DNA from 3 places in the Streptomyces sp. NPDC030021 genome. Region 3 is predicted to be linked to each of the others. Evidence: riboswitches for the same ligand, from Rfam matches in the RefSeq annotation. Region 3 holds a riboswitch; each other region holds the start of a gene.
The links. A riboswitch is a leader RNA that binds a small molecule or an ion and turns the genes downstream of it on or off. The one in region 3 is predicted to bind cyclic di-AMP.

Region 1: linked by a shared signal. The riboswitch ahead of ACZ4YL_RS21005 (transglycosylase family protein) and the one ahead of ACZ4YL_RS11690 (M23 family metallopeptidase) in region 3 are both predicted to bind cyclic di-AMP.
Region 2: linked by a shared signal. The riboswitch ahead of ACZ4YL_RS00910 (LysM peptidoglycan-binding domain-containing M23 family metallopeptidase) and the one ahead of ACZ4YL_RS11690 (M23 family metallopeptidase) in region 3 are both predicted to bind cyclic di-AMP.

Annotation. Positions count from the first base shown of each region.
Region 1 is NZ_JBVIAH010000010.1:79,614-86,754, reverse strand. Features, by position in the region: gene ACZ4YL_RS21015 (cytochrome P450 family protein) at 1-262, shown strand, start outside; gene ACZ4YL_RS21010 (transglycosylase family protein) at 440-1,387, shown strand; cyclic di-AMP (ydaO/yuaA leader) riboswitch at 1,664-1,836, shown strand; gene ACZ4YL_RS21005 (transglycosylase family protein) at 1,840-2,559, shown strand; gene eno (phosphopyruvate hydratase) at 2,846-4,132, shown strand; gene ACZ4YL_RS20995 (FtsB family cell division protein) at 4,232-4,720, shown strand; gene ACZ4YL_RS20990 (DUF501 domain-containing protein) at 4,777-5,328, shown strand; gene ACZ4YL_RS20985 (Ppx/GppA phosphatase family protein) at 5,325-6,266, shown strand; gene ACZ4YL_RS20980 (NAD(P)/FAD-dependent oxidoreductase) at 6,657-7,141, shown strand, end outside.
Region 2 is NZ_JBVIAH010000001.1:214,373-221,513, reverse strand. Features, by position in the region: gene hpnH (adenosyl-hopene transferase HpnH) at 1-137, shown strand, start outside; gene ACZ4YL_RS00920 (aspartate aminotransferase family protein) at 134-1,552, shown strand; gene ACZ4YL_RS00915 (tyrosine-protein phosphatase) at 1,593-2,384, opposite strand; cyclic di-AMP (ydaO/yuaA leader) riboswitch at 2,700-2,875, shown strand; gene ACZ4YL_RS00910 (LysM peptidoglycan-binding domain-containing M23 family metallopeptidase) at 2,878-3,849, shown strand; gene ACZ4YL_RS00905 (SGNH/GDSL hydrolase family protein) at 4,013-4,798, shown strand; gene ACZ4YL_RS00900 (MBL fold metallo-hydrolase) at 4,897-6,138, shown strand; gene ACZ4YL_RS00895 (sensor histidine kinase) at 6,480-7,141, shown strand, end outside.
Region 3 is NZ_JBVIAH010000005.1:72,059-79,199, forward strand. Features, by position in the region: gene ACZ4YL_RS11680 (M16 family metallopeptidase) at 1-54, shown strand, start outside; gene ACZ4YL_RS11685 (M16 family metallopeptidase) at 75-1,442, shown strand; cyclic di-AMP (ydaO/yuaA leader) riboswitch at 1,660-1,818, shown strand; gene ACZ4YL_RS11690 (M23 family metallopeptidase) at 1,832-2,635, shown strand; gene ACZ4YL_RS11695 (GntR family transcriptional regulator) at 2,822-3,499, shown strand; gene ACZ4YL_RS11700 (HPr family phosphocarrier protein) at 3,806-4,087, opposite strand; gene ACZ4YL_RS11705 (bifunctional acetate--CoA ligase family protein/GNAT family N-acetyltransferase) at 4,271-7,060, shown strand; gene ACZ4YL_RS11710 (DUF5998 family protein) at 7,111-7,141, shown strand, end outside.

The sequences.
Region 1 (7,141 bases), on a different contig from region 3:
CGCCGACCCGGACACCCTCGACCTCTCCCGGACCGACAACCAGCACCTCGGGTACGGGCACGGCATCCACTACTGCGTGGGTGCTCCGCTCGCCCGGCTCGAAGGACAGACCGCACTGGCGACTTTGCTGACGCGTCTGCCTGATCTGGAACTCGCCGTTCCACCCCAAGACCTGCGCTGGCGCGGGGGGTTGATCATGCGAGGGCTACGTACTCTTCCCGTCCGATTCGCGGCTCAAAACACTTGCGCGGAAGCTGATTAAAAGTCAGATCCAGCTTGAACTTGTGACAATCGTTCGAAGGCCGCTAGGTTCTGCCGTTACCCCGCTGTTATATGCGAAAGGTGATCCCTCATGCTCTCCGGGAACGGCCGTCACAGACGCCCCCGCCAGGTCCCCGCGCTGGTTGTCACAGCCGGAGTCACTGGCTCTGCGCTGGCCATGCCGCTGTTGGCGGCCACCAGCGCCACCGCCGCCGACACCTCCACGTGGGACAAGGTCGCCGAGTGCGAGAGCGGCGGCTCGTGGAGCGCGAACTTCGGCAGCGGCACCTACGGCGGACTCCAGTTCACCCAGGAGGAGTGGCAGAGCGCCGGCGGGCTCGACTTCGCCGAGCGCCCCGACCTGGCGAGCCGTTCCCAGCAGATCGCCGTGGCCGAGCGGGTGCTGGGCTCGACGGGACCGCAGGCGTGGCCGCTGTGCGCGGCCTCGGCCGGCCTGGTCCGGGAGAGCCCCGCCGCACAGGTGGACCCCGGTCTGCCCGGCGGCCAGGGCCCACTCGCCCCCGCGCCGTCCCGCCCGGACGACGCCGTTCCGTCCACCAGGGGCGGCAAGCCGTCCACGGACTACGGGTCCCCGACCCCGGCCCCGGCTCCGAGCCCGTCCAGCACTCCGTTCCTGATTCCCGACGCGCCGTCCATCGGACTGCCCGTCATGCCCGCGCCGGACATCCCGACGACGCCCCCGGCCGACCCGACGGCTCCGGCCGTGCCGGGCGGTCCGACCGGCACGCCGACCCCCGTCGACCCGACGGCGCCGACGCTGCCGGTGGACCCGACCGCGCCCACCACCTCGCCCGTCACGCCGGGACTGCCCCCGGTCGACCCGACGGCCCCCGCGGCCCCGGAGGTCCCGCAGACCACCGGTACCACTCCTGTCCAGGGCAATGGCAAGCACCGCGGTGCGCCGGAGGCCGTGCCGACGGCCCCCTCTGATGCCGCGTCGGACCCCACCTACACGGTCCAGGCGGGCGACAGCCTGGCGACCATCGCGGTTGCCAAGGGCGTAAAGGGGGGCTGGAACGGTCTCTACCAGGCCAATGAGAAGGTCATCGGTGAGGACGCCGACCTCATCAAGCCCGGTCAGAACCTGGATCTAACCGTGCAATAAGGACAGTTCAGCTACCCGGAAAGAGTCGAATGTCGGATTTCTGTAAGTGAGACATGTGTCTCTTCCGGTCAACTGGCGTGTCCCGCCCCGGGGCTTCCGCAAACCCCGCCCTCACCTGCGCAAACGCCCCTGTGGGGAGCGCAAGTAGGGGCCGTTTCTCCCCGATGTTCCTCGTTGAACATCGGGGAGGGACCTGTCTACCTTCTGAATCGCTCGCCACCGCGAGCTCCTTCGACCGCATCGCCGAATCCTGCCGGCGGACGGGGGGAACAGTCGTCGCGTCAAGCGCCGAAGGCAGGAGCGGGGGAACCAAGGTAGGTGCCGGGAGCGGCCGTTGAGAGACGGTCACGCCACCGGCTTGGGGTTAAGACGTGCGCTAGGTCGCACGGCCGGGCAACTCACTCGCCCGAACCCGACAGCTCACCTCGTAGGCGTCGGTGAGGAGAAACTCCATGCTGCTTTCCGGCAAGGGCAAGCACCGTCGCGGTACTGCAATCGAGCGGTCTGTCCGGATCGTCACGCTCGCCGGTGTCGCCGGTGTGGCCGTGGCCGCCCCCCTGATGGCCGCGGGCACCGCCAGCGCCGCCACCACGTCCGAGTGGGACAAGGTCGCGCAGTGCGAGTCCGGTGGCAACTGGGCCATCAACACGGGCAACGGCTACTACGGCGGTCTGCAGTTCTCGCCCTCCACGTGGGCCGGGTTCGGTGGCAAGTCGTACGCCGCGCAGGCCAACCAGGCCTCCAAGTCGCAGCAGATAGCCGTCGCCGAGAAGGTCCTCAAGAGCCAGGGCAAGGGCGCCTGGCCGTCCTGCGGCAAGGGCCTGTCGAACTCCGCCTACACCGGTGGCGGCTCCGAGACCCCGGCGTCGTCGAAGCCGCAGTCCAAGCCGCAGCCGAAGCCGAAGGCCGAGAAGCCGAAGACCGAGACCAAGGCCGCGCCGAAGCAGACCAAGCGTCCCGAGGCTCCGACCACCCGCTCCGAGCGTGCCGAGGCGCCGGCCGCGCCGAAGACCGGCAACGGCTCGTACGAGGTCAAGCCGGGCGACACCCTGGGCACCATCGCCGAGGCCAACGGCGTCAAGGGCGGCTGGGAGAAGCTCTTCGAGCTGAACAAGGACATCGTCTCGGACGCCGACCTGATCTTCCCGGGCCAGAAGCTGAAGCTCAGCTGAACACTGCGGCAGAAGCCGCAGAAACCTGTACACGGCGTCAGCTGACCCCGTGCAGGATTTCCACCGCCCGGCGCGTGCCCCACGCGCCGGGCGGTGCTGCGTGCGGCCCCCGAAGGCCGGTGATCAAGCGACCTATGTCCCGGAAGAGGGGTATTCGGTCCCTTTTTCGTCCCAGGGTCCGGGCGGTCGGGCGGCCCAGTGCCCGGAGCCGGTTAGGCTCTAGGCGGCAAGGCCATCCCACGGCCTGACACGCCACCGCACACTCAGCGTCACATCCCAGAAGGAGATGCTCGTGCCGTCCATCGACGTCGTCGTAGCCCGGGAAATCCTGGACTCCCGAGGCAACCCCACGGTCGAGGTCGAGGTGGGCCTCGACGATGGCAGCACCGGCCGTGCTGCAGTTCCGTCCGGCGCCTCCACCGGTGCATTCGAGGCCATCGAGCTCCGTGACGGTGACCCCAACCGTTACTTCGGCAAGGGTGTCGAGAAGGCCGTCCTCGCCGTCATCGAGCAGATCGGCCCGGAGCTCGTCGGCTACGACGCCACCGAGCAGCGTCTGATCGACCAGGCCATGTTCGACCTGGACGCCACCGACAACAAGGGCTCGCTCGGCGCCAACGCCATCCTCGGCGTGTCCCTGGCCGTCGCGCACGCCGCGTCCGAGGCCTCGGACCTTCCGCTCTTCCGCTACCTCGGCGGTCCGAACGCGCACCTGCTGCCCGTTCCGATGATGAACATCCTCAACGGTGGGTCGCACGCCGACTCCAACGTGGACATCCAGGAGTTCATGATCGCCCCCATCGGCGCGGAGTCCTTCTCCGAGGCGCTGCGTTGGGGTGCCGAGGTCTACCACACCCTCAAGAAGGTCCTGCACACCAAGGGCCTCTCCACCGGCCTGGGCGACGAGGGCGGCTTCGCCCCGAACCTGGAGTCCAACCGCGCCGCGCTCGACCTCATCATCGAGGCCATCAAGCAGGCCGGCTACACCCCGGGCACGGACATCGCGCTCGCGCTCGACGTCGCCGCGTCCGAGTTCTACAAGGACGGCCAGTACGAGTTCGAGGGCAAGTCCCGCTCGGCCGCCGAGATGACCGACTACTACGCCGAGCTCGTCGCGGCGTACCCGCTCGTCTCCATCGAGGACCCGCTGTACGAGGACGACTGGGACGGCTGGAAGACCATCACCGACCGCCTCGGCGCGAAGGTCCAGATCGTCGGTGACGACCTGTTCGTCACCAACCCGGAGCGTCTGGCCCGCGGTATCGAGGAGGGCTCCGCGAACGCCCTGCTCGTGAAGGTGAACCAGATCGGTTCGCTGACCGAGACCCTGGACGCCGTCGAGATGGCCCAGCGCAACGGCTTCAAGTGCATGATGTCCCACCGCTCCGGTGAGACCGAGGACGTCACCATCGCCGACCTCGCCGTCGCCGTGAACTGCGGCCAGATCAAGACCGGCGCCCCGGCCCGCTCGGACCGTGTCGCCAAGTACAACCAGCTGCTGCGCATCGAGGAGATCCTCGACGACGCCGCGGTGTACGCGGGCCGCAGCGCCTTCCCGCGCTTCAAGGGCTAATCACCCCCCTGAGGGGCTGGCCTCCGTACGTCCCCGCACTCGGTCCCGTACCGTGTGCGGGGACGTATTGCGTAGTGCGTACCTAGGGGAGGCGGACCAATGGCCGGGAACCGGGACCGGTTCTCCACCTTCTCCACCGCGACCAGGCTCAAGCAGCTCGGCGAGCGGACCGCCGCCCACGTCTACCGGTCGCAGTCGCGGCGTCAGGTCCGCCGCAGCCGGCTCACCGGCCGCGCCGCGCTCCTGGTGCTCGTCCTCTGTACGCTGGTCGTCGCCCTCGCGTATCCGATGCGCCAGTACGTCTCCCAGCGCTCGGAGATCGCGAAGCAGCAGCGGGCCGCCGCGGCCGCGCGGGACCGCATGGAGCGGCTCCGCGACGAGAAGGCCCGCTGGCAGGACGACGCCTACGCGGAGCAGCAGGCGCGCAAGCACCTGCACTTCCTGCGCCCGGGGGAGATCGGCTACATCATGAGCGACCCCGGGGCCCAGCCCCCGCAGCCGCACGGGACCGGCCACGCCGGCTCCGACCGCCCCTGGTACTCCAACGTCTGGGACGGCGTCGACAAGGCCGACCGCCCCGGCGAGTGATCCGTACCGCCGTACCGCAGCACCCATCCACGAGAACGAAGAGACTTCCTCCAGGCATGCAGACGCCCCCGCCCCAGACCGACCGGACCGAGCCGACCGACGCGGACATCGAGGCGTTCGAGCAGCAGCTCGGCCGCCCGCCGCGCGGGCTGCGCGCCATCGCGCACCGCTGCCCCTGCGGGCAGCCGGACGTGGTGGAGACCGCCCCGCGGCTCCCCGACGGCACCCCCTTCCCGACGCTGTACTACCTGACGTGCCCGCGCGCGGCCTCCGCGATCGGCACGCTGGAGGCCAACGGCGTGATGAAGGAGATGCAGGCCCGGCTCGCCGAGGACAAGGAACTGGCCGCCGCCTACCAGGCCGCCCACGAGGACTACATCCAGCGGCGCGACGCCATCGAGGTGCTCCAGGGCTTCCCGAGCGCCGGCGGCATGCCGGACCGGGTGAAGTGCCTGCACGTGCTGGTCGGTCACTCCCTGGCCGCCGGCCCCGGGGTGAACCCGTTCGGCGACGAGGCCCTCGCCATGCTGCCGGAGTGGTGGGCCAAGGGTGCCTGCGTCGTCCCGTGCGGGGAGAAGAAGACGGACGACAAGGAGCCGGGGGCGTGACCCGCGTCGCCGCCGTCGACTGCGGTACGAACTCCATCCGGCTGCTCGTGGCGGACTGCGACCCGGCCACCGGCGAGCTGACCGAGCTGGACCGCCGGATGACCATCGTCCGGCTCGGCCAGGGCGTGGACCGGACCGGGCGCCTGGCCCCGGAGGCGCTGGAGCGCACCTTCGCCGCCTGCCGCGAGTACGCGGGGGTCATCAAGGAGTTCGGCGCGGAGCGGGTGCGCTTCGTGGCGACCTCCGCCTCCCGGGACGCCGAGAACCGGGCGGACTTCGTCCGGGGCGTCCTGGACATCCTGGGGGTCGAGCCCGAGGTGATCTCCGGTGACCAGGAGGCGGAGTTCTCCTTCACCGGCGCCACCAAGGAGCTCACGGCGCACGAACACCTGGAGCGCCCCTTCCTGGTCGTGGACATCGGCGGCGGTTCGACCGAGTTCGTGGTCGGCGAGGAGCACGTACGGGCCGCGCGGTCCGTGGACATCGGCTGCGTCCGGATGACCGAGCGGCACCTGGTGGTGGACGGGGTCGTCACCGACCCGCCGACCGCGGAGCAGGTCGCCGCGATCCGGGCCGACATCGAGGCGGCGCTGGACCTGGCCGCCGAGAGCGTCCCGCTGGCCGAGGCGCGCACGCTGGTGGGCCTGGCCGGCTCGGTGACCACGGTCGCCGGGATCGCGCTGGGGCTGCCGGAGTACCTCTCGTCGGCCATCCACCACTCCCGGATCTCCTACGAGCAGGTGCGGGAGATCAGCGAGCGGATGCTGACGGCGACGCACGCCGAGCGCGCGGCGATCCCCGTGATGCATCCGGGCCGGGTGGACGTGATCGGCGCGGGCGCGCTGGTACTGCTGGCGATCATGGAACGCATCGGCGCTTCCGAGGTTGTCGTGTCGGAGCACGACATCCTCGATGGAATCGCTTGGTCCATCGCCTGAACAACCTTCGAAGCAGCTTGTGAGGGGCTCTCGGGCCCGTGATCCACATCAAGTTCGTGAAGTTCTTCACAAGGAAAAAGGGTCTGCGAGGTCAATGGAAGGGCCCTTCGGGGCCCTCCGGAGGCCCTCAGGCCCTTTTTCGCGTGCGTTCGTGCGATCGGCGGAGGCGACGGGATCCGCGTCGGAGGTATGGACGAACCCCTGTGGTCCAGTCCGCTTTCGGCCTTGGAGGCCAGTTCAGGACGGGTGAACAACGACTCCGGACGCCTTCTGGTTCCCGTCGCGCGCCATGACCTCCGTCACGTGGGCGGCGGAGTGTAGCAGAGGGTCTCCCAGTCCTTGTGAAGGGGCTCACGAGCGGCACCCCTTTGGGTGCTGGATACTCGTTCCATGAGCACCACGGAGCGTCCCAGGATCCTCGTTGTAGGAGGTGGGTACGTAGGCCTGTACGCAGCCAAGCGCATCATGAAGAAGATGCGCTACGGCGAGGCGACCGTCACGGTCGTCGACCCGCGCTCGTACATGACCTACCAGCCCTTCCTCCCTGAAGTGGCCGCAGGCAGCATCTCGCCTCGGCACGTCGTCGTCCCGCTGCGACGCGTGCTGCCCAAGGCAGAGGTTCTCACCGGCCGGGTCACCAGCATCGACCAGGACCGCAAGGTCGCCGTCGTCACGCCGCTCGTCGGCGAGGCGTACGAGCTGCCCTTCGACTACCTGGTGATCGCGCTCGGCGCCGTCTCCCGCACCTTCCCGATCCCCGGCCTCGCCGAGCAGGGCATCGGTATGAAGGGCGTCGAAGAGGGCATCGGCCTGCGCAACCACGTTCTCGAGCAGCTCGACAAGGCCGAGTCCACGACGGACGAGAACGTCCGCCG
Region 2 (7,141 bases), on a different contig from region 3:
AGGACCCGCGCTGCGCGAACTGCATGGCTCACTGCGGCTACGAGCCCACCGCCGTCCTGGCCACCATGGGCTCCCTCAAGGAATCCCTGCGCGCGGCCCGGGAGACCATCGCCGGCAACCGGGACAAGTCGGCATGACCGGGCGGCCACAGGAGGAAGGGGGCGGCCGGGGCAAGGGCTTCGACCTCGGCGCCCTCCTGGCCGAGCGCGGCGCGGAGCGGTACGAGCTGCACTCCCGGCACCTCAACCACCAGCTGCCCCGCATGCTGCACACCATCGGCTTCGACAAGGTCTACGAGCGGGCCGAGGGCGCCCACTTCTGGGATGCGGAGGGCAACGACTACCTGGACATGCTGGCCGGGTTCGGGGTGATGGGCCTGGGCCGGCACCACCCGGTCGTCCGCCGCGCCCTGCACGACGTCCTGGACGCCCAGCTCGCCGACCTGACCCGGTTCGACTGCCAGCCGCTGCCCGGGCTGCTGGCCGAGAAGCTGCTCTCGTACAGCCCGCACCTGGACCGGGTCTTCTTCGGCAACAGCGGCACCGAGGCGGTGGAGACGGCCCTGAAGTTCGCCCGGTACGCCACCGGGCGCCCCAGGATCCTCTACTGCGACCACGCCTTCCACGGGCTGACCACCGGCTCCCTCTCGGTGAACGGGGAGGGCGGCTTCCGCGACGGCTTCGCACCGCTGCTCCCCGACACGAAGATCGCGCTCGGGGACCTCGCGGCCCTGGAGCGGGAGCTGAAGCGCGGGGACGTGGCCGCCTTCGTCGTCGAGCCGATCCAGGGCAAGGGGGTCCTGGCCGCCCCGCCCGGATTCCTGCTCGCCGCGCAGGAGATGCTGCACCGGCGGGGGGCGCTGCTGATCGCGGACGAGGTGCAGACCGGCCTCGGACGTACCGGGGACTTCTACGCGTACCAGCACGAGCCGGGCGTGGAACCGGACCTGGTGTGCGTGGCGAAGGCGCTGTCGGGCGGATACGTCCCGGTCGGCGCGACCCTGGGCAAGGACTGGATCTTCAAGAAGGTCTACTCGTCCATGGACCGGGTGCTCGTGCACTCCGCGAGCTTCGGTTCCAACGCCCAGGCCATGGCGGCGGGCCTCGCGGTCCTGTCCGTCATGGAGGACGAGGAGGTCGTGGCGAACGCCCGGGCCGTGGGCGACCTGCTGCGCGGGCGGCTCGCCGCACTGGTGGACGAGTACGAGCTGCTGCACGAGGTGCGGGGGCGCGGGCTGATGATCGGCATCGAGTTCGGCCGGCCGTCCTCGCTGGGCCTGCGCAGCCGGTGGACCATGCTGCAGGCGGCCCGCAAGGGGCTCTTCGCGCAGATGGTCGTGGTGCCGCTGCTGCAGAAGCACCGGATCCTCACCCAGGTCTCCGGGGACCATCTGGAGGTGATCAAGCTGATCCCGCCGCTGATCGTGGACGAGGCGGACGTGGACCGGTTCGTCGGGGCCTTCCGTGAGGTCATGGACGAGGCGCACGGCGGGTCCGGGCTGATCTGGGACTTCGGCCGGACGCTGGTGAAGCAGGCCGTCGCCACGCGCTGACGGCCCGCCCACCCCGTGGGGGAACCGGCCCCCGCCCCGGTCAGGCGAGGAGCCGGTCCCGCAGCCGGTCGAGGGTCTCGGGCGTCAGCCCGAGGCCCTCCGCCAGGTAGCGGTCCACCCCGCCCCAGATCTCGTCGATGGTGTCGAAGGCGGCCACCAGGTACTCGGCGCGGGCGTCGAAGAGCGGCGCGAGCAGCTCCATCACCTCGGGTGAGCGGGCGCCCTCCGACTCGTCGGTGCGGCGCACGCGGTAGCGGCGGTGCGGGGCGTTCGACTCCAGGTAGTCCGCCACGATCGCCTCGCGCTCGACGCCCAGCGCGAGCAGGGTGACGGCGATCGACAGGCCGGCCCGGTCCTTGCCGGCCGCGCAGTGCATCAGCGCGGGGACGCTGTCCTCGGCGAGGGCGTGCACGACCCGGCTGTGCTCGGCGGTGCGCTGCCGGATGATCCCGCGGTACGAGTGCGACATCCGGGCCGCCGCCTTACCGTCGCCCAGGAGCTCGCGCAGCTGGACGAGGTCGCCGTCGCGGACCAGGCGCCAGAACTCCCGTCCGTCGGCCGGGTCGGAGAGCGGGATGTTGACGTTCCGCACGCCCGGCAGCTCGACGTCCGGCCCCTCCAGCGCGTGGTCGGCGACATTGCGGAAGTCGAAGATGGTGTGGAGGCCGAGCGAGGCGAGGAACTCTGCGTCGCTTTCGGTGGCATGCGCGAGATGTCCGCTTCGGAACAGTCGTCCCGTCCTGACCGTTCGGCCGCCAGAAGTCGGCAATCCGCCCACATCGCGGAAATTGCGCACTCCGGACAGCTCCGGCTCCTGTATCTGCTGGGTCAAAGCAACTCCTCCACCACGTCGTGGGCCCTCTGTCCGAATTACACTACTTGGCGCCAACTTGCCATATCCGGAGGCGAGATCAGACACGTCCCCGTGAGCCAGATCATACGGTGACCGTGAGTGCCTGATCGCTAAAGGCGAATGGCCCCGTCGGGGCGGCTGTTGGCGGTGCGGAATGGACGGAGGGTGACGGTAATTCCGTCGGTCCCTCATGCCTGTTATTCCGTCAGGGAATTCACGGCTTGTTCCGTGCCGCCGCAAGGGATTACCTTCGCGATCGATCCGGGTGGACCGCCAAATCCTGCCGCCTCCCGGAAACCGCATCCGACCTATTCGCGCGGCAGGAGCGGGGGAACCAGGTAAGCCGCCGGCCCGGAGATCTTTTCTCCGGGATGGCTCGGGGTGAAGCGGTGCATGTCCCGTACATGTACGGCCGGACATCTCCAGTCCGAACCCGACAGCTCACCTCGCAGGCGCCGGAGAGGAATTCGTCATGCCTGCAAAGGGTAAGCACCGCCGTCCCAAGTCCCTTTCCCTCTCCCGCGGTTTCGCCGTCGCCGGAACCGGTGGCGCGGCCCTCGCACTGCCGCTGATCGGTGCCGCCGGCTCCCACGCGGCCGTCGCCCCGGCCGCCGCGACCGCGGTGACCCCCGCGGTGGCGTCGCAGGCCCCCGTCGCTCTGCAGGCGGCACCCGCCGCCGCCGTGCAGGCCGCGCCGGCCGTCTACACCGTCGTGCCGGGCGACTACCTCTCGAAGATCGCTGCCGAGCGCCACCTGTCCGGCGGCTGGGAGCAGCTGTACGCCGACAACCGGGAGGCCGTCGGTGGCAACCCGTCGCTGATCCACCCGGGCCTGAAGCTGCACCTCGGCGGTCCCGCCGAGGCGGCTCCGGCCGAGGCGGAGGCCGAGGCCGCCCCGGCCCCCGAGGCCGACGCGGAGCCGGCAGCGCAGGCCGCGCCGAAGCCGGTCCGCAAGCAGGCCGAGCAGGCCGCCCCGGTGCAGCGGGAAGCCGCCGCCGAGTCCCAGGCCGAGGCCCCCGCCGCCGCGCCGCAGTCGGCCGCCGGCTTCGTGGCCCCGGTCAGCGGCGGAATCTCCACCCAGTACAAGGTCGCCGGCAGCATGTGGTCCTCCGGCTACCACACCGGCGTCGACTTCATCGCGAGCTCCGGCACCACCGTCAAGGCCGTCGGCGCGGGCACCGTGGTCTCCGCCGGCTGGAGCGGCTCGTACGGCAACGAGATCGTCATCCGGCACGCGGACGGCAAGTACTCCCAGTACGCCCACCTGTCCCAGCTCTCCGTCTCCTCCGGCCAGAGCGTCACCGCCGGCCAGGCCATCGGACTCTCCGGCTCCACCGGCAACTCGACCGGCCCCCACCTCCACTTCGAGATCCGCACGACCCCGTCCTACGGCTCGGACATGGACCCGATCGCCTACCTCCGTTCCAAGGGTGCGAGCCTCTGACGGCACCCGCCGCCGGAGCACCGACACGCGTGAGGCCGGGACCCGAGGGGGGTCCCGGCCTCACGTGTACTTATTCCTTATCCCCTGCGTGGTAGAGATCACGGCCCGTCAACCCCTCATTACGTTGGCGTAGGTTGGTTACGGGAGTGAAGGATGGGTTCTCGTGGCAGCGACGACGACGAAACTCAAGACCATCGGCTCGTACGCGGCGATCGGGGACAGCTTCACCGAGGGCGTGGGGGACCCGGGACCCGGGGATTCTTTTCTCGGCTGGGCGGACCGGCTCGCCGTGCTCCTGGCCGATCAGCGCGAAGAGCATGACTTCCGGTATGCGAATCTGGCGGTGCGGGGGAAGCTCCTCGACCAGATCGTGGCCGACCAGCTTCCGAGAGCCAAGGCCCTCGCACCGGACCTGGTGACCTTCTGTGCGGGCGGCAACGACATCATCCGGCCCGGCACCGACCCGGACGACGTGGCGGAGCGGTTCGAGGCGGCCGTGGCCGACCTCACCGGGTCCGTGGGCCAGGTCATGATCACCACGGGCTTCGACACCCGCGGCGTACCGGTGCTCAAGCACCTCCGCGGCAAGGTGGCGACGTACAGCGCGCACGTCCGTGCCATCGCCGACCGCTACGACTGCCCGGTGCTCGACCTCTGGTCGCTGAAGTCCGTACAGGACCGGCGGGCCTGGGACACGGACCGGCTGCACCTCTCGCCCGAGGGACACACGCGGGTCGCGCTGCGCGCCGCGCAGGTGCTCGGGCTGGACGTGCCGGCCGACCCCGACCAGCCGTGGCCCCCGCAGCGGCCGCGCGGCTCGGTGGACGTGACCCGGGACAACATCCAGTGGGCGCGCGACCACCTCGCGCCGTGGATCGGCCGGCGGCTGCGCGGGGAGTCCTCCGGGGACCACGTGGAGGCGAAGCGGCCGGACCTGCTGCCGCTGTAGCGGGCGCGGGAGCCGGAAGCGGAATCCTTCGGGGCCGGTGTGCGTTGGGATGGTCGTAGAGCGACGACCATCCTGACCCCACCCTCCCTGGAGGCGCTTTGACCGGCTCCCGTCCCCTGCGTCCGCGGCTGCGTGCCCTGCGGCCCGAAGCCTTCGGTGCGGACCCGTCCGGTGCCCGGCTGGAGCGGATCCAGCGCTCGCCGAACTTCGCCGACGGCGTCTTCCAGAACCCGGTCGGGGCCCGGAACAGGCCCTCGGGGTCGATGGCCGAGTTCGCCAAGATCTACTTCCACCGGGAGCAGCGGGTGCGGCGCAGCCCCGCCGCGCCGATCCCGGTCCACCCGACGACCCTCGCGGACCTGGCGAAGCCGCCCGTGAGCGGCCTGCGGCTGACCTGGATGGGGCACTCCAGCGTGCTCGCGGAGATCGACGGGCGCCGCGTGCTGTTCGATCCGGTGTGGGGCGAGCGGTGCTCCCCCTTCCCCTTCGCCGGTCCCAAGCGGCTGCACCCGGTACCGGTCCCGCTGGCCTCGCTGGGCACGGTCGACGTCGTGGTCATCTCGCACGACCACTACGACCACCTCGACCTGCCGACGATCAAGGCGCTGGCCGGTACGGACACGGTCTTCGCCGTCCCGCTGGGCGTCGGCGCACACCTGGAGCGCTGGGGCGTACCGGCCGACCGGCTGCGGGAGCTGGACTGGAACGAGAGCACCAAGATCGCCGGTCTCTCGCTCACGGCCACCCCCGCCCGGCACTTCTGCGGCCGCGGCCTGCGCAACCAGCAGCACACCCTGTGGGCGTCCTGGGTCGTCGCGGGCGACGAGCACCGGATCTACCACAGCGGTGACACCGGCTACTTCCCGGGCTTCGGGGAGATCGGCGCCGAGCACGGGCCCTTCGACGCCACCATGATCCAGATCGGTGCCTACTCGGAGTACTGGCCCGACATCCACATGACGCCCGAGGAGGGCATGCGTGCCCACCTCGACCTGCAAGGCGGCACCCCTCACGGGACGATGCTGCCGATCCACTGGGGCACCTTCAACCTGGCCCTGCACCCGTGGGACGAGCCGGGCGAAGGCACGCTGACCGCATCGAAGAACGCGGACGCCGCCATCGCGCTCCCCATCCCGGGACAGCCCTTCGAGCCCGGCTCGGCGGACGCACCCACCGCACCGTGGTGGCGGCCCTTCGTCGGCGGAAAGGCGGCGGGCGGCCCTGTCGACGGCCGCTCGTCCGTGCCGCCGCTCGGGGCGGGCGGAGCGGCGGCGACAGCTGCCCGGGTGGCGTCGGCGGCCGCCGACGGCCAGGGGAAGCCGGAGTCCGTCGGCTCGTAACGCACGGCACCGGGGCAGGAAGGGGCCGTTCCGGCAGATCCGGGCGGCCGACAGCCCGCGAAAGGCCCCCGGGGGACGTACGGAGCCCCGCGCGAGCCGTGGTGGCGCCGACGGCCGGCCGGTGCGCCCGGCCGCCGTGGGGCGCCGCCGGGGCGGGCCACAGGGCCCGACCGGCGCATTCGGGCTGCTGTGCGAGCGCTCCACCGGGAGCGGGAAGCACCCCGGCGAAGTTCGCCAACTGGCGCTCCGGGGTGCTGCGATGGGGTCTAGCGTGGGTATTCGGTGATCAACACCGGGCCCCGGGAACGCTGGGGGCCGGGCCCCACGTACCGAGGACGCAGATGTCCGGACTCCGCGCCGCCCGCCATGCCCCGTCGAGACACGCCGTCACCGGTCCCGGCCGGCAGATACGCCCTCAGCTGGTGCGCGCCGCCGTACTGCCCACACTCGCCGCCGGGCTCAGCGGCGCGGCCGCGGTGATCTTCACCCTCCAGCTCGGCGGGGGAGCCGGCGACCGCGACGCCCGGCTGTGGCCGGTGCTCACCGGTTGCGCCCTCCTCGTGGTCGGCGCCCTCGCCGCGGCCCTGCTCGGCGCCCAGCGCGCCGCCAAGGCCGTACGGGACCGGTGCGAGGCGCTGCGCCGCTCCAGCGTGCGCGGCCGGGGCGAGCTGCGCACGGCCGCCGACCGGCTGGAACGGGGCGAGACCGCGCCCCGCCCGGTGCGCGGTGGGCCGAGCTCGCCGCTGTCCGGCGGGGATCCGGCCGGGGTGGACGAGTTCTGGCTGCTCTCGCAGGAGCTGCGGGGCGCCCGCGAAGAGGCGCACACGACCCTCCTGCGGCTGGCCGGACCGGCCGCCCCGACCGACAGCGAGCGCAAGGTCGAGGTCTTCGTCAACCTCGCGCGCCGGCTCCAGTCCCTCGTGCACCGCGAGATCTCGCTGCTGGACGATCTGGAGGACACGGTCGAGGACCCGGACCTGCTCAAGGAGCTCTTCCACGTCGA
Region 3 (7,141 bases):
GACCAGCACGACGAGTCCGACGACTCCGACGAGAACGAGGGGGCGGAGCAGTGAGCGACACGGCAGCCGTCACGATGACCTTCCACCCGCGCCCGCAGGCCGGCGAGCCGCAGCCGTGGGCCTTCCCGGCCCCCGACCGCGGGCAGCTGTCCAACGGGCTGACCCTGCTGCGCTGCCACCGGCCGGGCCAGCAGGTCGTCGCGGTCGAGGTCAACCTCGCCGCCCCGCTCGACGCCGAGCCCGAGGGCCTGGACGGCGTGGCGACCATCATGGCGCGGGCGTTCTCCGAGGGCACCGACAAGCACTCCGCCGAGGAGTTCGCGGCCGAGCTGGAGCGCTGCGGCGCCACCCTGGACGCGCACGCCGACCACCCGGGCCTGCGGGTCTCGCTGGAGGTCCCGGCCTCCCGGCTGCCCAAGGCGCTGGGTCTGCTCGCCGAGGCGCTGCGCGCCCCCGCCTTCGCCGACGCCGAGGTCGACCGGCTGGTGCGCAACCGGCTCGACGAGATCCCGCACGAGCTGGCCAACCCGCAGCGCCGCGCCGCCAAGCAGCTCTCCAAGGAGCTCTTCCCGGCCACCCTGCGGATGTCCCGCCCGCGCCAGGGCACCGAGGAGACGGTCGCCCGGATCGACTCCGCCGCCGTGCGCGCCTTCTACGAGGCCCACGTACGCCCCGCCACCGCCACCGCGGTGGTCGTCGGCGACCTGACCGGCATCGACCTGGACGCCGTGCTCGCGGACACCCTGGGCACCTGGACGGGCAACACCGCCGCAGCCCTCCCGGTGCCGCCGGTGACCGCCGACGACACCGGCCGCGTGGTCATCGTGGACCGGCCCGGCGCGGTCCAGACGCAGCTGCTGATCGGCCGGATCGGGGCGGACCGCCACGACCGGGTGTGGGCGGCCCAGGTGCTGGGCACGTACTGCCTGGGCGGTACCCTCACCTCGCGCCTGGACAAGGTGCTGCGCGAGGAGAAGGGGTACACCTACGGCGTGCGCGCCTTCGGTCAGGTGCTGCGCTCCACCGCGGACGGCAAGGGCGCCTCGATGCTCGCCATCAGCGGCTCGGTGGACACCCCGAACACCGGACCGGCGCTGGAGGACCTCTGGAAGGTGCTGCGCACCCTCGCGGAGGGCGGTCTGACCGACGCCGAACGCGATGTCGCCGTGCAGAACCTGGTGGGCGTGGCCCCGCTGAAGTTCGAGACGGCGGCCTCGGTCGCGGGCACCCTCGCCGACCAGGTCGAGCAGGAGCTGCCGGACGACTACCAGGCGCAGTTGTACGCCCAGCTCGCCGAAACGGGCACGGTGGAGGCGACCACGGCGGTCGTCAAGGCCTTCCCCGCGGACCGGCTGGTCACCGTCCTGGTGGGCGACGCGGCGCTGATCGAGGAGCCCGTGCGGGCTCTTGGGATCGGAGAGGTCACGGTCGTCTCCAACTGACCGGCGGATGACGGCTCCTTGAGGGCCGACGGAAGGTTTCGGCAAGGGGTTCTGGTGACTTGGTCACCAGAACCCCTTTTGTCCGTTTAGTGGTGAGGTTGCTTTTATGTGGTGTGGCGTACGCAACAAAAAGCCGTGTCTGTTTGGCGATTGACTGATGATCCGCCTAGCGTCGGCCGTGCTGTCCGTCAGTTGTGCCCGCCGCACCCGCGGCACCGGGCAGCGATCGCCGAGTCCCCGTCAGGCGCGAGCCTGGGGAGCCGGGGACCCACATGAGTCCCTGGGGTGAATCGGACCCCCTCGCAAGAGGAGATCCGTAGGAGACCTTCCTGCTCCGAACCCGTCAGCTAACCCGGTAGGCGAGAAGGAAGGAAAGGATCAAACCCTTCATGGCGTTTGGCAGTCGTCCCGCTGGTACCGGTAAGCACCGTGGCTCCAGCCGTCTGAGCAAGAAGACCGCCGGCTACGCCGGTATCGCCGCGATCGCCACCACGGGTGTGGTCGGCTCCCTCGCCGCCCCGGCCTTCGCCGCGGACAACCACAGCAGCAACATCGGCCAGGACACCGGCCTGGGCGCCGTGGTCGTCGCCGAGGACCTCGCGGGCGACATCGCCGACCAGGCCGAGTCCCAGCACCGCGGCGCCGAGCAGGACGCCGTCAAGGCGCAGGCCGAGGCCGACGCGAAGCAGCGGGCCGCGGAGGCCAAGCGCCTCGCCGAGGCCAAGGCGAAGGTCGAGCGCGAGGCCGCCGAGCGCGCCGCCCGCGAGGAGGAGCGCAAGCGCCTCAACACCTTCGTCGCCCCGGTGGACGGCTCGTACGTCAGCACGCAGTACCACGCGGGCGGCGGCATGTGGTCCTCCGGCAGCCACACGGGCATCGACTTCCACGCCGCCTCCGGCACCTCGGTCCACGCCGTGGGCGTCGGCACCGTCGTCGAGGCCGGCTGGGGCGGCGCGTACGGCAACAACGTCGTCATCAAGCACAACGACGGCACCTACACCCAGTACGGGCACATGACCTCGCTGAACGTCTCCGTCGGCGAGCAGGTCACCCCGGGCCAGCAGATCGGCCTGTCGGGCTCCACCGGCAACTCCAGCGGCCCGCACCTGCACTTCGAGGCCCGCACGGGCTCGCAGTACGGCTCGGACATCGACCCGATCGCGTACCTGCGCTCGCACGGCGTCAGCGTCTGACCCCGCCTCGCGCACCGCTTCACCGAAGACCCCGGCTCCCCGAGCCGGGGTCTTTGTGTTGCGTCTTTGTGCAAATGTTTCGTATTTCTGGCCGCTCTCGGAAATTATCGTGTGTTGCAATAGAGTCGCAGTGCACGCATGTGCGTGCAATGAGGCTGGCAGTCGGAAATAGGCGGAGGTTCGGTCTTGCGTATTCCTGCGCACGCGGTATGCACAGCAATCCGCGACGACATCGTCTCCGGGGTGTTCGAGCCGGGCGGTCGGCTGACCGAGGAGGTGCTGGCCCGCCGGTACGGGGTCTCGCGCGTCCCGGTGCGCGAGGCCCTGCGGACCCTGGAGTCCGAGGGGTTCGTGACCACACGGCGCCACGCGGGGGCCTGCGTGGCCGAGCCCACCGAACAGGAGGCCGCGGACCTGCTGGAGCTCCGGATGCTCCTGGAGCCGCTGGCTGCCGCCAGAGCCGCCCGGCGGCGCACCGACGCGCACCTCAAGGTGTTGCGCGGGCTGGTCAGGCTGGGGCAGGAGCGGGCCAGGCGGGGCCAGGGCGAGGACCTGCGGTCCCTGGGCGGCTGGTTCCACGAGACGCTCGCACAGTCCTCCGGCAGCCCCGGGCTGATCGCGCTGCTCACGCAGATGCGGCACAAGATCGCGTGGATGTACGTGGTGGAGGCGCCGGCCCGGCCGGTGGAGTCCTGGGCGGAGCACGGGGCGATCGTGGACGCGGTGGCGCGCGGCGACGCCGAACGGGCGCGGGCGCTGACCGCGATCCACGCCGACCGGGCGGCGGGGGCGCACCGGCTGCGGCTCCGCCCGGCGGTGAGCACTTCGCAACCTGCCGTAAACATGTCGAGCGGCCGGCATTAACAGGAGCCGTATACAAAGGGTGGGACCGCGTGAATTCGCTGTCCGGCGGCCGGCCCTTTCCGTGTCGGGCCGATTCGCCGTGCGGGAATTCCGGCGGAGCTGAATTCTGCGTGCACCGGATTCCGGCGGGCCCTTTTCCCTGCCGGGCGGGATTTCTTCGGAGCCCGCCACCCACGGGGGCTGCGGTTCCGCGGCGCGAGCGCACCGGGCGGGCCCGCCGCGTGGCAGGGCCCCGTACGCGAACGACGAAGCCGCGGCCCCCGGATCGGGGGCCGCGGCTTCGCGCGTGAAGTCGAACCCGAAGGGTCAGACGGTCTCGGGGAGCTCCTCGAGACCCTCGGCGACCAGCTTCGCGAGGCGGTCGAGCGCGGCGTCCGCACCCTCGGCCTCGGAGGCGAGGACGATCTCCTCGCCGCCCTGGGCGCCCAGGCCCAGGACCGCCAGCATGGAGGCGGCGTTGACGGGGTCGCCGCCGGACTTCGCGATGGTCACCGGGACGCCGGAAGCGGTCGTCGCACGGACGAAGATCGAGGCGGGACGAGCGTGCAGGCCCTCGGCCCAGCCGACGTTGACGCGGCGCTCTGCCATGGTGATGCCCTTCAGGTTCTTACGGTTGTCTAGACCAGTCTCTCACGACGTCCGGAATGCTCGGACCTTCCTCCGGCCTGAATTTTCCGCCGTTCGACCTTCCCCAGCTTGCACTGATTCGTCCCGTACTGTCTCAGCGCCGCGCGAGCGCTCCACGGCCTGATCCGGCCGTAAGGTGGGCCCATGACCATCGAGTCGGACCCCTCGTACCCGGCCCACTGGGAAGCCGATGTCGTCCTGCGCGACGGCGGCACCGCCCGGATCAGGCCCATCACCACCGAGGACGCGGACCGGCTCGTCAGCTTCTACGAGCAGGTCTCGGACGAGTCGAAGTACTACCGGTTCTTCGCCCCCTACCCCCGGCTCTCCGACCGCGACGTGCACCGCTTCACGCACCACGACTACGTGGACCGGGTCGGGCTCGCCGCGACCATCGGCGGGGAGTTCATCGGCACCGTCCGCTACGACCGCATCGGCGCCGACGGACGGCCCGCCTCCGGACCCGCCGACGAGGCCGAGGTCGCCTTCCTCGTCCAGGACGCCCACCAGGGCCGCGGGGTCGCCTCAGCCCTCCTCGAACACATCGGCGCGGTGGCCCGCGAGCGCGACATCCGGCGGTTCGCCGCCGAGGTGCTGCCCGCCAACACCAAGATGATCAAAGTCTTCACGGACGCCGGCTACCAGCAGAAGCGCAGCTTCGAGGACGGCTCCGTCCACCTCACCCTCGACCTCGAACCCACCGCCGAGTCCCTCGCCGTGCAGCGCGCCCGCGAACAGCGTGCCGAGGCCCACTCGGTGCAGCGGCTGCTGGCCCCCGGCTCGGTGGCCGTCGTCGGAGTCAGCCGCTCCGGTGCGGGCGTGGGCGCGGCCGCACTGCGCAACCTGCGCGACAGCGGCTTCCACGGCCACCTCTACGCCGTCAACGAGGCCGTCACCCGCGACCTCCTCGACGGCGTGCGGGCCTACCGCACCATCGAGGCCATCGGCGCCCCGGTCGACCTCGCGGTGATCGCGGTCCCGGCCGACCGGGTCCCCGACGCGGTGGCCGCCTGCGGCGAGCACGGGGTGCAGGGGCTCGTCGTCCTGTCCGCCGGATACGGGGAGAGCGGCCCGGCCGGACTCGCCCGCCAGCGCGAACTGGTGCGGCAGGTGCGCTCGTACGGGATGCGGCTGATCGGGCCGAACGCCTACGGGGTGATCAACACCGCGCCGGAGGTGGAACTCAACGCCTCCCTGACCCCCGCGCCGATGCCCACCCGCGGCCGGATCGGCCTGTTCACGCAGTCCGGGGCGATCGGGATCGCCCTGCTCTCGGCCCTGCTCCGGCGCGGCGAGGGCCTGTCCTCCTTCGTCTCCGCGGGCAACCGCGCCGACGTGTCCGGGAACGACATCCTCCAGTACTGGTACGACGACGAGGCGACCGACGTCGCCCTGCTCTACCTCGAAACCCTGGGCAACCCGCGGAAGTTCACCCGGCTCGCCCGCCGGACGGCGGCTGTCAAGCCGGTGGTCGTCGCCAAGGGCGGCCGGCACAGCCCGGCCGGGCACGTCGTCCCCGACACCCGGCTGCCGGAGGCCACCGTCTCCGCCCTGCTGCGCCAGGCCGGCGTCATCCGCGTCGACACGGTCACCGAGCTGGTGGACGTCGGCCTCCTGCTGGCGGCGCAGCCGCTGCCCGCCGGGCCCCGGATCGCAATCTTCGGCAACTCCGAATCCCTCGGGATCCTCACCTACGACGCCTGCCTCACCCAGGGCCTGCGGCCGCTGCCGCCGCTGGACCTGACGACGGCGGCCGCGCCGGCGGACTTCCGCGCCGCCCTGACCGACGCGCTCCGCTCCGAGGACTGCGACGCGGTGGTGGTCACGGCCATCCCCTGGGTGAGCGAGGACGCTCCCGCGGACGACCTGGCCGGTGCCCTGCGCGAAGCCGTGGCCGAGTACCCGGGCAAGCCGGTCGCGGTCGTGCACGTCGAGCTCGGCGAGCTCGTCGAGGCCCTGTCCGCCGTGCGCGGTGTCCCGCACTCCGCCCCGGCCCGGAGCTGGGGCCCCGTGGCGGACCCGGAGAACCGCGGACCGGCCGGGCCGCCGGCCGCCGCCGGCGACAGCATCCCCAGCTACCCCGCCGCCGAACGCGCGGTCAAGGCCGTCGCCGAAGCCGTCCGGTACGGGCAGTGGCGCCGGGCCACCGCCGACGACGACGGGCGGGTCCCCGAGTACGAGGACATCGACGAGGCCGGGACCGCGGACCGGCTGGCCGGGCTGCTGGCGGACGCCGGCCCCGGCGCCGTGCTGACCCTGACCGACCGGGACGCCCGCGGGCTGCTCGCGGGCTACGGGATCCGCGTCCTGCCCACCCTGCCCGCGCCGAGCGCCGACGCGGCGGTCCGCGCCGCCGGGGTGCTGGGCTACCCGGTGGCGCTCAAGACCACCGCGCCGCACCTGCGCCACCGCGCGGACCTGGGCGGCGTACGCCTCGACCTCACGAACGAGGCCGAGCTCAGGCGCTCGTACGAGGAGCTCACCGACGCCCTGGGCAAGCCGGCCGAGCTCCAGCCCGTGGTGCAGGCCATGGTGGCGCGCGGGGTCGACACCGTCGTCCGCTCCGTCATCGACCCCGCGGCGGGCGCCGTCCTCTCCTTCGGGCTCGCCGGCGTCGCCTCCGAGCTGCTCGGCGACACCGCGCACCGGCTCGTCCCGGCCACCGACCGGGACGCCGCCGGACTGATCCGGTCCATCCGGACAGCGCCCCTCCTGTTCGGCTGGCGCGGCAGCGACCCCGTGGACACCCCCGCCCTGGAGGAACTGCTCCTGCGGCTGTCCCGCCTCGTGGACGACCACCCCGAGGTGATCGGCGTCTCACTGGAACCCGTCGTGGTCGCCGCCGAAGGCGTCTCCGTGCTCAGCGCCACCGTCCGCGTCGCGCACCCGCCGGCCCGCGGCGATCTCGGCCCGCGGACCCTCCCCAGTTACTGACCGGGTACGGCGCGGCCTGAGGGCCCCGTACGGGCCTTAGGATGGACCTCATGGCGAAATCCGGTACGACGACCCAGGGGC